2 regions of the Variovorax sp. PMC12 genome follow, and region 2 is predicted to be linked to the other one. Evidence: riboswitches for the same ligand, from Rfam matches in the RefSeq annotation. Region 2 holds a riboswitch; the other holds the start of a gene.
The links. Region 2 has a riboswitch for manganese ahead of C4F17_RS19135 (TMEM165/GDT1 family protein). Riboswitches for the same ligand answer to the same signal wherever they lie in the genome.
Positions count from the first base shown of each region.

Region 1: another riboswitch for manganese. It lies ahead of mntP (manganese efflux pump MntP); the one in region 2 lies ahead of C4F17_RS19135 (TMEM165/GDT1 family protein).

Region 1 covers NZ_CP027773.1:1,005,324-1,010,790, forward strand. Annotated here, with positions in the region: gene C4F17_RS04625 (glutathione S-transferase family protein) at 1-569, shown strand, start outside; gene C4F17_RS04630 (SDR family oxidoreductase) at 671-1,576, shown strand; gene C4F17_RS04635 (FMN-dependent NADH-azoreductase) at 1,611-2,282, opposite strand; gene C4F17_RS04640 (LysR substrate-binding domain-containing protein) at 2,416-3,321, shown strand; yybP-ykoY riboswitch at 3,606-3,776, shown strand; gene mntP (manganese efflux pump MntP) at 3,791-4,360, shown strand; gene C4F17_RS32670 (hypothetical protein) at 4,535-4,738, shown strand; gene C4F17_RS04650 (serine hydrolase domain-containing protein) at 4,754-5,467, opposite strand, start outside.
Region 2 covers NZ_CP027773.1:4,133,766-4,139,232, reverse strand. Annotated here, with positions in the region: gene C4F17_RS19150 (IMPACT family protein) at 1-206, opposite strand, end outside; gene metW (methionine biosynthesis protein MetW) at 252-842, opposite strand; gene metX (homoserine O-succinyltransferase MetX) at 839-2,086, opposite strand; gene C4F17_RS19135 (TMEM165/GDT1 family protein) at 2,316-2,879, opposite strand; yybP-ykoY riboswitch at 2,898-3,076, opposite strand; gene C4F17_RS19130 (RNA recognition motif domain-containing protein) at 3,336-3,875, shown strand; gene C4F17_RS19125 (SDR family oxidoreductase) at 3,959-4,744, opposite strand; gene lptC (LPS export ABC transporter periplasmic protein LptC) at 4,775-5,437, opposite strand; gene C4F17_RS19115 (KdsC family phosphatase) at 5,434-5,467, opposite strand, start outside.

The DNA.
Region 1 (5,467 bases), 2.7 Mb from region 2:
CGCCCGAGGCCGCCAAGGCCTTCGGCGAAGACCGCGGCAAGATGAGCGCCGGCAACATGACCCGCCTGCGCCCGGCCGATGCCACCAGCGCCTACAAGTCGTACCTGCGCCGGCTGTCGGACATGCTCGACGACAAGCCGTTCCTGCTGGGCGAAGTGCCCAGCATTGCCGACTTCTCGGCCTACCACCCGCTCTGGTACACGCGCCGCGTCGAGTCGGTGCGAACCATCCTCGACCTCACGCCCGCGGTGGTCGACTGGATGGACCGCATGGCCGCCATCGGCCACGGCGCGCCGGAGAAGTTCACGAGCGACGAGGCCATTGCCACCGCCAAGGCCGCCACGCCGCACACGCTGCTGACCGACAGCACCTTCCAGGACGACCACGGCATTCCGCTGGGCAGCGCCGTGACCATCCGCGCCGAGAGCTTCGGCCTCGAAGAGACGCCTGGCACGCTGGTCGCGGCCACGCGCACGCACTACACGCTGGAGCGCACCGGCGAGCGTGTGGGAACGGTGCACGTGCACTTTCCGCGCATCGGCTATGTGCTGAAGAAGGCGGACGCCTGAGCCTGCATGGCGGGCACCTTCGTGACTGCGCCCACGCGCATTCCGTATTTCAATAACGCCTTCGACGTCAGAGACATTCAACAAAAGAAGGACACCGGCAAATGATTCAGGACTTCAAGGGCAAGACCGCCGTTCTCACCGGCGCGGGCTCGGGCTTCGGGCTGGAGTGCGCGCGCATCGGCGCGGCGCGCGGCATGAACCTCGTGCTGGTCGACGTGCAGCAGGACGCCCTCGACAAGGCCAAGGCCGAGATGGAAGCCGCCGGCGTGCAGGTGATGGCGCGCAAGGTCGACGTGTCCGACGCGGCGCAGATGGAAGCGCTGGCCGCCGCCGTGAAGGAACGCTTCGGCGCGCCGCACTTCGTGTTCAACAACGCGGGCGTGGGCGCCGGCGGCCTGGTGTGGGAGAACACCGTGGCCGACTGGGAATGGGTGCTGGGCGTCGACCTGTGGGGCGTGATCCACGGCGTGCGCCTGTTCACGCCGATGATGCTCGAGGCCGCCGCCAAGGACCCGTCCTACCGCGGCCACATCACCAACACCGCGAGCATGGCCGGCCTGCTCACGCCGCCCAACATGGGCATCTACAACGCCGCCAAGGCGGCCGTCGTGAGCCTCACGGAGACGATGTACCAGGACCTGAACCTCGTCACCGACCAGATCGGCGCGAGCCTGCTGTGCCCGTACTTCGTGCCCACCGGCATCACGAGCAGCGAACGCAACCGCCCCAACGCGCCGAAGGACAGCGAACTCACCAAGAGCCAGCTCATCGGCCAGGCCATGAGCAACAAGGCGGTGAGCAGCGGCAAGATCACGGCGGCCGAAGTGGCGGCCAGGGTTTTCGAGGCCATCAGCGACAACCAGTTCTACGTGTTCAGCCATCCGAAGGCGCTGGGCAACGTGCGCAGCCGCATGGAGAACATCGTGTCGGTGACGAACCCGGCCGACCCGTTCCTCGAACGGCCGGAAATCGGGCAGAAGCTGCGCGAGCAACTGCGCTCGGCCTGATTCTTCACGTCTCTTCAGGCCTCGTCACGCCTCTTCAGGCCGCCGCCTGCAGCTCGCGCACCAGCGTCTCGACGCGGGCGAGCGCGGCGGCGACGGACCGGTCGAGCAGGTCGCCGTGGTCTTCGGCGTGCTCTATACCCACGCTGTGCGTTTCGGTGAGCCCCAGGAGCGCCAGCGGGGCTGTGATGCCGGGCGTCAGCAAGTCCATTCCCGACTGGAACCCGCCGGGCCCGTAGCCGCTGCTGCCGCATGAGGTCAGCAGCACCGTGCGGCGACGGCGTTCGGCCAGCAGCGGCACGTAGGGGTTGTCGCGGCTGCGGTCGAAGTCGAAGGTGGCGCCGATGCGCACGATGTTGTCGATCCACGACTTCAGCGGCGCCGGCATTCCGAAGTTGTACATCGGCACGCCGATCACGAGCAGGTCGGCGCGGCGCACTTCGGCGATCAGCGTGTCGCTCTCCGCGAGTACTGCATGCATCCACGGCTCGCGCTCGGCGGCCGGGGTGTAGCCGGCGGCGATCCATTCGCCGGTGACGTGGCACGGCGGCGTGGCGCCGATGTCGCGGTAGATCACCTCATCGTGTGGCCGTGCCGCGCGCCAGGCCGATACGAAATGCCGGCTGAGCCGGCGCGAGTGCGAGCCGTGCGCATGCGTGCCAGAAAAACCGGGGCGGGCGCTGGCGTCGATGTGGAGCAGGGTGGTCATGGTCGGGTCCTCGTTGTTGCCTGGTGGGATGAAACTGGTTCAGCTGTCGGCTTGACAGGGTTCTCAATCTATCCAAGCATCCGAGGCCCAACAAACGATGATTTCTTTGCGCTGCTGAAAAATAAATTCATCCATGAGCAACCTGCGCCAACTCCCGCCGCTGGCGTCGCTGCGTGCCTTCGAGGCGGCAGCGCGGCATTGCAGCGCCAAGCTCGCAGCCAGCGAGTTGTCGGTCACGCCGACCGCCATCAGCCATCAGGTGCGTCAACTGGAAGACTCCCTCGGCGTCGCGCTCTTCATCCGTCAACCGAGGCAACTGGCGCTCACGCCGCAGGGGCGCGAACTGCAGGCGGTGCTGAGCGAATCGTTCAATGCAATTGCCACTGCAGTGGCACGGCTGCGGGCACCTCCGCAGCGCCAGGCCATCACGCTGTCGGCCACGCCGGCCGTTGCGGCTCGCTGGCTGCTGCCGAGAGTCGGCGCCCTGCGTGCGCTGCATCCGAAGCTGGACCTGCGCATCCACGCATCGCACGAAGCGGTGGCGCTCGACGGCGTTACCGCCGACATCGCCATCCGCTACGGACGCGGCCAGTGGCCGGGCATGGTGGCCGAGAAGCTGTTCGACAACGTGTTTGCGCCAGCGTGCAGCCCTGTGCTCAAGCTGAAGAAGCGGAGCGACCTGGTGCGGCACACGCTGCTGCACTTCGCGCTGCCCGGCAGCAGGAGCCAGCCGGGCACGTGGACGGAATGGCAGCAGGAGGCGCAGGTGGCCGGTCTCGACGTATCTGCGGGGCCGGTGTTCTCGGACGAAACGCACACCGTGTCGGCCGCGCTGCAGGGCCAGGGCGTGGCGCTGATGAGCCTGGCGCTGATCGCGGACGAACTGCGCGCAGGCAACCTGGTGAAGCCCTTCGGCCCGGAACTGCCGGGGCTGCCGTTCCATCTGGTGTGCCCCGAGGCGCGGCGATCGGAGCCCGCCGTGGCGGCGGTATTCGACTGGGTGAAGGGGCTGCAGCCGCTGGATGGAAGCGGGGCATGAGGAAAAGCACAAAACGCGACACATGGCGCGCGCACCTCGGAAGAATGCACACAGCATGGCTGGGCCAGCCAAAGAAAAACCCGCCTGAGCGGGTTGAAGGGTAGCCCTGGAGGAGGGAGGAAAGAGCGGGCTACCGGCGGTGATTGTTTCGGCCGAAACTTATGCGGCGCTTAAAGCGGCATACCCGAGCGAACAAGAGCTCACGGCGTCGCAAGCCGCAAAGCCCTACGCCCGGCGCAGGCGCTGTCGCGGAGCCCTTTCAAGGCAGGCGATTAGAATCGCCGCTCCCTTGGGGAGTAGCCGGCTTCCGGACTTCGGAAGCGTTCACGTCAACATACTCGGTTCGCACCTTGCGACCGTGGCGTGAGCAGCCGAAAGGTTGGCGAGACCAGCGGTGCATGGACGCGGCTTTGGCCGGCGGGTTCGTGCGCCGCGGCGTCTTGAACCGGCCTTGCTTGCTACTTCCAAAATGAACATTGCCTCCACGATCCTTCTTGCATTCGCCATGTCGACGGATGCTTTCGCCGCTGCTGTCGGCAAGGGCGCAGCACTGCGCAAACCCTCCTGGCGCGAAGCCTTGCGCACGGGTCTCATCTTCGGCGTCATCGAGGCGATAACGCCCGTCATCGGCTGGGCTGCCGGCCTGGCCGCCGCCAGTTACGTCGAACGTTGGGACCACTGGATCGCGGTCACGCTGCTCAGCGTGCTGGGCCTGCGAATGATCTGGGAGGGCTGCGGCACGCCCGACGCGGTGGACGACAAGCCCAGCCGCAACTCCTTCTGGACCCTGGCCATCACCGGTTTCGCGACCAGCATCGACGCGATGGCCGTGGGCGTCGGGCTGGCCTTCATCAACGTCAACATCGCCTGGACCGCGCTCGCCATCGGCCTCGCCACGCTGACCATGGTGACGCTTGGCGTGATGGTGGGGCGCGTGCTGGGCGCCGTCGTCGGCAAGCGCGCGGAGATCGTCGGCGGCGTGCTGCTGATCGGGATCGGCTTCTTCATCCTCTATGAGCATCTGAACGGGCTGGCCTGAAGCCGGGCATCGGTTGATACCGATGTAAACACACGACGGAGGTATTGCGTGAAAATGTGAATAAATCACGAATTCCGGCCATTTCGGATCACGTGTCCGAGCTGCTCAGGACAAGCCCCGAGCGAATCCTGAGTACCTTAAGACTACGATCCGGGGAATTAGACAAGGATCTCCATGGAGACGTACCCGACCCTTCGCCAGGCCACAGGCGTTGCCCGCATTCTCAGCAAGCGCTCGTCCTGCACCATCGTCGTCTACCGGCAAGCGGAAGGGAAATTCGTGGCAGCGCATTCGACCGATCGGGTGGAGGGGAGCATCGAAGGCGTGTACCGCGACGGGTATGTGGTTCCAACGCTCCTGAGCAAGCCCGAGCGTTGAAGGGCGCCAGCCTCGCTATCGCTGAGACGCCGATACGCCCTGCATCAGCAGCGACAGGGCTTTCCGCAGGTTGGTTGCCGATGCCGTCTCTCCCTTGTCAAAGCCAAGCCGAACGACAACGAGGTCGTGCGAAGGAATGATGAACACCAGCTGGCCGCCCGCCCCGAGCATGTAATAGGCAGAGGTCGGAACCGGCCAGGCGCCCGTGCCGTTGATCCAGAAGAAGCCGCCATAGATGGGGCGCTTGTCGGCCGCCCACGTCGAGGCGACGGTGCTCACGAACTTGACGAACCCCTCGGGCAGGAGGCGCTCGCCGTTCCATACCCCATCCTGCAGGTACAGATTGCCCAGGCGTGCCCAGTCGCGCGCCGACATGTAGTCGTAGCCCTGTGCCAGGAAGTTTCCGTAGGGGTCGGTCTCCAGTGTCATCGTGCGAATGCCGATCTTGTCGAACAAGGCTCTTTGCGGAAAAGAGAGGTACTGCTCGCCGCGCTTCTCCACTGCAAGTCGGATCAGGTAGTTGGCCAGCACCGGATCGGTGTTGCGATAGCGGCCGATGGTGTTTGGCGGCCATTGCTGGGGGCGGGTGGCTGCGTAGTTGAACGCGTTGATGCGCCCCGTGTAGAAATATTTGTGGTCGGTGTAAGTCCCGTTGGGATCGAAGTCCGGGTCGTCCGGAGCCTTGATGCGCAGTCCGCTCGACATGTGAAGGATGTCGGCGATCCGGAT
Region 2 (5,467 bases):
CCGGGCTCGCCGTCGTCGTTCGCGGCCGACTGGCCGCCGGCCATCAAGGCCCAGCACACGTGCGCTGCAGCGGGATGCTCCGCGCGCAATGACGCCACCACGGCCAGCGCGGCCGCGCGGTCGGCCACCGGCTGCACGCAGCCGATGAAGCGGCTTTTCTTGATGAGCAGTTCGCTGTGAACCGGCTGCGCCAGCGTGAAGCTCATGCGTTGCGGTCCACGTCCATTACGGGCATCAGGGGCATCAGGGGCTCAGCCGCCGCCGCGTTCGAACTTGAAGACCGCGGTGCCGGCGCGCGCATTGGGCAGCCAGCGCACGTCGCGGCCGTCCTGCAGGCCGAAGGCGTCGAGCACGCGCAGGTTGTTCTTGCCGGCCAGCACCTCGAAGTCCTTGAAGGTGCCGACGCGGATGTTGGGCGTGTCGTACCACTGGTAGGGCAGGCGGCGCGTCACCGGCATGCGGCCGCGCGCCACGCTCAGGCGGTTGGGCCAGTGCGCGAAGTTGGGGAAGGCGACGATGCCGATGCGCCCCACGCGCGCGGTCTCGCGCAGCATCACCTCGGCATTGCGCAGGTGCTGCAGCGTGTCGATCTGCAGCACCACGTCGAACGAGGCGTCGTCGAACATCGACAGGCCTTCGTCGAGGTTGAGCTGGATCACGTCGACGCCGCGGCGCACGCACTGCAGCACGTTGCCGTCCGCAATTTCCACGCCGTAGCCGGTGCAGCCGCGCTCGCGCTGCAACAGGTCGAGCAGGGCGCCGTCGCCGCAGCCGAGGTCGAGCACCCGCGAGCCCTGGGGCACCAATTGCGCGATCAGTCGTTGATGTTCGAGGTCGCTCATGCAGTGGTACTCCCCCCCAGGCTTGCCGCTTCGCGTGCTGCGCCAACCCCCTTCAGGGGGCCCGCGCCTTGGGGCGGCCCGGCGGCGCTCGTCTCCTTGGCGACGCGCTCGAAGTACGAGCGCACCACGCCCATGTAGCGCACGTCGTCGAGCAGGAAGGCGTCGTGGCCGTGCGGCGCGTCGATCTCGGCGTAGCTCACGTTGCGGCGGTTGTCGAGCAGCGCCTTCACGAGTTCGCGGCTGCGCGCGGGCGAGAAGCGCCAGTCGGTCTTGAAGCTCACGAGCAGGAACTTGGCCGTGGCGTTGGCGAACGCGGTGCTCAGCTTGCCGCCGTGGCTGCGCGCGGGGTCGAAGTAGTCGAGCGCGCGGGTGATGAGCAGGTAGGTGTTGGCGTCGAAGTACTCGCTGAACTTGTCGCCCTGGTAGCGCAGGTAGCTTTCGATCTGGAACTCGACGTCCTGCGTGGAGTAGCGGTAGTCGAGCCCCGCGGCCTCGCCTTCGACGGCGCTGCGCAGGATGCGGCCGAACTTCGCGTTCATCACGTCGTCGCTGAGGTAGGTGATGTGGCCGATCATCCGAGCGATGCGCAGGCCGCGCTTGGGCACCACGCCGTGTTCGTAGAAGTGGCCGCCGTGGAAGTCGGGGTCGGTGACGATGGCGCGGCGCGCAACCTCGTTGAAGGCGATGTTCTCGGCCGTGAGGTTGGGCGCGCTGGCCACCACCACGGCGTGGCGCACGCGACCGGGGTACTGCAAGGTCCACGACAGCGCCTGCATGCCGCCGAGGCTGCCGCCCATGACGGCGGCGAGCGTCTCGATGCCGAGCGCGTCGAGCAGCGCGGCCTGCGCGTCGACCCAGTCCTCGACCGTGACCACCGGGAAGTCGGCGCCGTAGACGCGGCCGGTGGCGGGGTTGACGTGCATCGGGCCGGTCGAGCCGAAGCAGGAGCCGAGGTTGTTGACGCCGATCACGAAGAAGCGGTCGGTGTCCACCGGCTTGCCCGGGCCCACCATGTTGTCCCACCAGCCTTCGGAACGGGCCTGGCCCTGGTAGACGCCCGCCACATGGTGCGAGGCATTGAGCGCATGGCACACCAGCACCGCGTTGCTGCGATCGGCGTTCAGGGTGCCGTAGGTTTCGTAGGCGAGCGTGTAGTCGCTGATCGATGCGCCGCTGCGCAGGGCCAGCGGGCCCGCGAACTGCATCGACTGCGAAGTGACGACCAAGGGAGGTGACGACGACATGAATGAAAAACCCGGCCTCGCCAAAAACGAGCCGGGTCTGCCGCGCCTGTCTTTAGCTGGATTTATAAAGCGCCCGCAAGCTGAAGCAAATCGGCGCAGCGCGAGTATATCCCCCAGGCTGCGCGCACTGCGTGTCGCTTCGCCAACCCCCTTCGGGGGCAACACCTGCGGCCCGGCGAAGCCGGTTCTGCGGTGTTTCTGGAAGGGCTCCCGCCTTTTTCTTTTTTTCTTACCAGCCGATGATCATGATCACGCCCAGCACCAGGAAGATCGCGGCCGAGATGCCGTGCACGAGCTTGATCGGCACGCGGCGAACGATCTTGTCGCCCAGCCACACCACCGGCGCGTTGGCCAGCATCATGCCCAGCGTGGTACCGGCGACCACCCAGAAGTAGTCCTGCGTGAAGCGGGCGGCCAGCATGACGGTGGCGATCTGGGTCTTGTCGCCCATCTCGGCGAGGAAGAACGCGATCACGGTGGTGCCGAAGACGCCGAACTTGGACACGCCCGGGGCATCGTCTTCGTCGAGCTTGTCGGGAATCAGCATCCACACCGCCATCGCGATGAACGAGCCACCAAGAATCCAGCGCAGCACCTCGGGTCCGAGCCAGCGCGTGATGTAGTTCCCCACGGCACCCGCCAGGGCGTGATTGATGATGGTGGCGGCGAAGATGCCGAGGACGATCGGCCAGGGTTTCCTGAAACGGGCTGCGAGCAGCAGGGCCAATAGTTGGGTCTTGTCGCCCATTTCGGCGAGCGCGACGACGCCGGTTGCAACGAGAAAAGCTTCCATTTTTGAACGTGGGGTTTCTTGGCCGAAGGACGCAATTGACCGTGCAACACCTTCGGCCATATTCCCGAAGTTGCACGGTCAAAGGTCTCGCCAGGTGTTTTCTCACTGCACGCGCCATGTCCTGTGGGGCAGGACAAGTCTGTTGACGCGGGCCCCTCTCGCAGATCGGAAGGCGGCTACTCCCCAATGACGGGCGAGATTCTACCTGTAGCGCCAAGGGCCTAACCCGATCTTGTAAGCGGGCGCTAGCTTTTGATTGTTTTCACAGGCGCTACCTCAAGAAGCAAATTCCTGCTTGCTTTTCGGATATTTCACCCATAATGCACGAGCCTCCCACTTCATTTTGGTGGGGAGGCAGTTCGGTGATCGGTCAGTTTCGCGCGACTCGACGCTCTCGTTTGAGTGATGCTTTCGGGACTCCATCGCTTTTCTTGATGTGTTTATAGGAGTCCCTTGATGGGCAACAAACTGTACGTCGGCAACCTGCCTTACTCGGTGCGCGACGGTGATCTCGAACAGGCCTTCGGCCAGTTCGGCGCAGTGACCAGCGCCAAGGTCATGATGGAGCGCGACACCGGCCGCTCGAAGGGCTTCGGCTTCGTCGAGATGGGCAGTGACGCGGAAGCACAGGCCGCCATCAACGGCATGAACGGCCAGCCCCTGGGCGGCCGCAGCGTCGTCGTCAACGAAGCACGTCCCATGGAAGCACGCCCCCCCCGTAGCGGTGGCGGCGGCTACGGCGGCGGCGGTGGTGGTTATGGCGGCGGTGGTGGCGGTGGCTACGGCGGCGGCGGTGGTGGCGGCTACGGTGGTGGCGGCGGTGGCCGCTCCGGCGGTGGCGGCGGCTACGGCGGCGGTGGCCGCAGTGGCGGCGGCGGCGGCGGTGGTGGCGACGGCGGTTTCCGCAGCCCCTACGGCGCCGGCCCCCGTGGCGGTGGCGGCGGTGGTCGCAGCGGTGGTGGCGGTGGCTACGGCGGCGGCAACAGCGGCTACTGAGTCCTGCACCTCGACGCACAGAAAAGACAAAAGGCTCCTTCCGGAGCCTTTTTCTTTGGCCGCTCGCTTTTCCTCGCGCCGGTTCAGGCCTCGCCGCTTCGCTTCTTGCGGCCGCGCCCCTGTACCGCGCGGTCGAGCACGGCATTCGGCAGCATGCGCATGATCTTGGCGACCACGCCCATCTGCCACGGAATGACGCGGTAGCTCGTGCCCGACTCGATGGCACGCAGCGCCTGGGCGGCAAAGTCTTCGGCCTTCATGAGGAAGGGCATGCCGTAGCGGTTGCCCTGCGTCAGCGGCGTGTCGATATAGCCGGGGCAGAGGGTGACCACCTTCACGCCGCTGTTGTGCAGCTCTCCGCGCAGGCTCTCGCAGTACGCGACCACGCCGGCCTTGCTTGCGCAGTAGGCCCCGTGGCCGGGCAGGCCGCGGATGGATGCAACGCTGCCGATGCCGACCAGCCGGCCGCTGCCGCGCTGCACCATCGCCCGCACGAACGGATGGAAGGTCGCCGCCAGCCCGACGTTGTTGGTGGCGAAGGTCTGCGAAAGCACGTCGAGGTCGGCGCGCTCCGCGGTGTCGATGCCGATGCTGATGCCCGCGTTGGCGATCACCACGTCGGGCAACCCCTGCTGCGCGATGCAGTCATTGCCGGCGGCCACGATGCTGTCGGTCTGCGCCACGTCGGCCTTGTAGACCCGGTAGCCGTCCGCGCCCAGACCGCGCGACTTTGCCCAGGCCTCGATCTCCGCCGTGCGCCGGGCCACCAGCGCCAGCCTGTAGCCCGCGTCGTGGAAGCTCGCGGCCAGGGCCTGGCCGATACCGCTCGACGCGCCGGTGATGAAGACGAGCGGGGCCGAGGTGGTCATGCGTGATCTTCTTTCGCGGTCTTCTTGTTGTCAGCGCTTCTTGGCAGGCGCGGGAGCGGCAGCGGCCGCCGACGGAATCAGCACGCCGCGCACCCGGCCCTTGAGGTTGGCGACGCCGCTCAAGTTGTCGTAGTCGAGCGTGTCGCCCGTGAACTGGTCCTTGTCGCGGATCAGCGTGACCGGCTGGTTCGACGTGACACGCTCGGTGTCGACGAAGGCGTGCAGGAACTCGCCGCGGAACTCCAGGCGCGGCGTGGGCTTGCCGTCGGGACCCACCGACGGGTCGCGGATGACGATGGCGTTGCCGAACAGCTGCAGCTCGCTGCCGTCCGAATTCGACAGCCCGCGGTTGGCGGTGGAGCGCGTCACCAGCCCCTCGGGCGAGATGGAGCGCATGCGCACCTTGTCGACCTCGATGGTGTCGGTGTCGGGGTAGTGCCGGCCTTCGGCGCCGTACAGCTCGCTGCGCAGGTCGCCGTTCGGCAGGAAGTTCTTGATGACGAAGTCGCGCATGAAGTAGTCGGGTTCATGCGTGGGCGCGGCCTTGGCGGTGGGCTCGAGCAGCTTGGGCGCATTGCGCACCAGCCAGTAGGTGCCGAGCGCGACGGCCGCCGTCAGGATGATCGGCAGGTAGATGGTGGCGCGGTCGAGGACACCGCGCACCAGGCCCCATGCGCTTTTCACGTTGTTCATGTGTTCGGGCCCCGGGCAGCGTCGAGCATG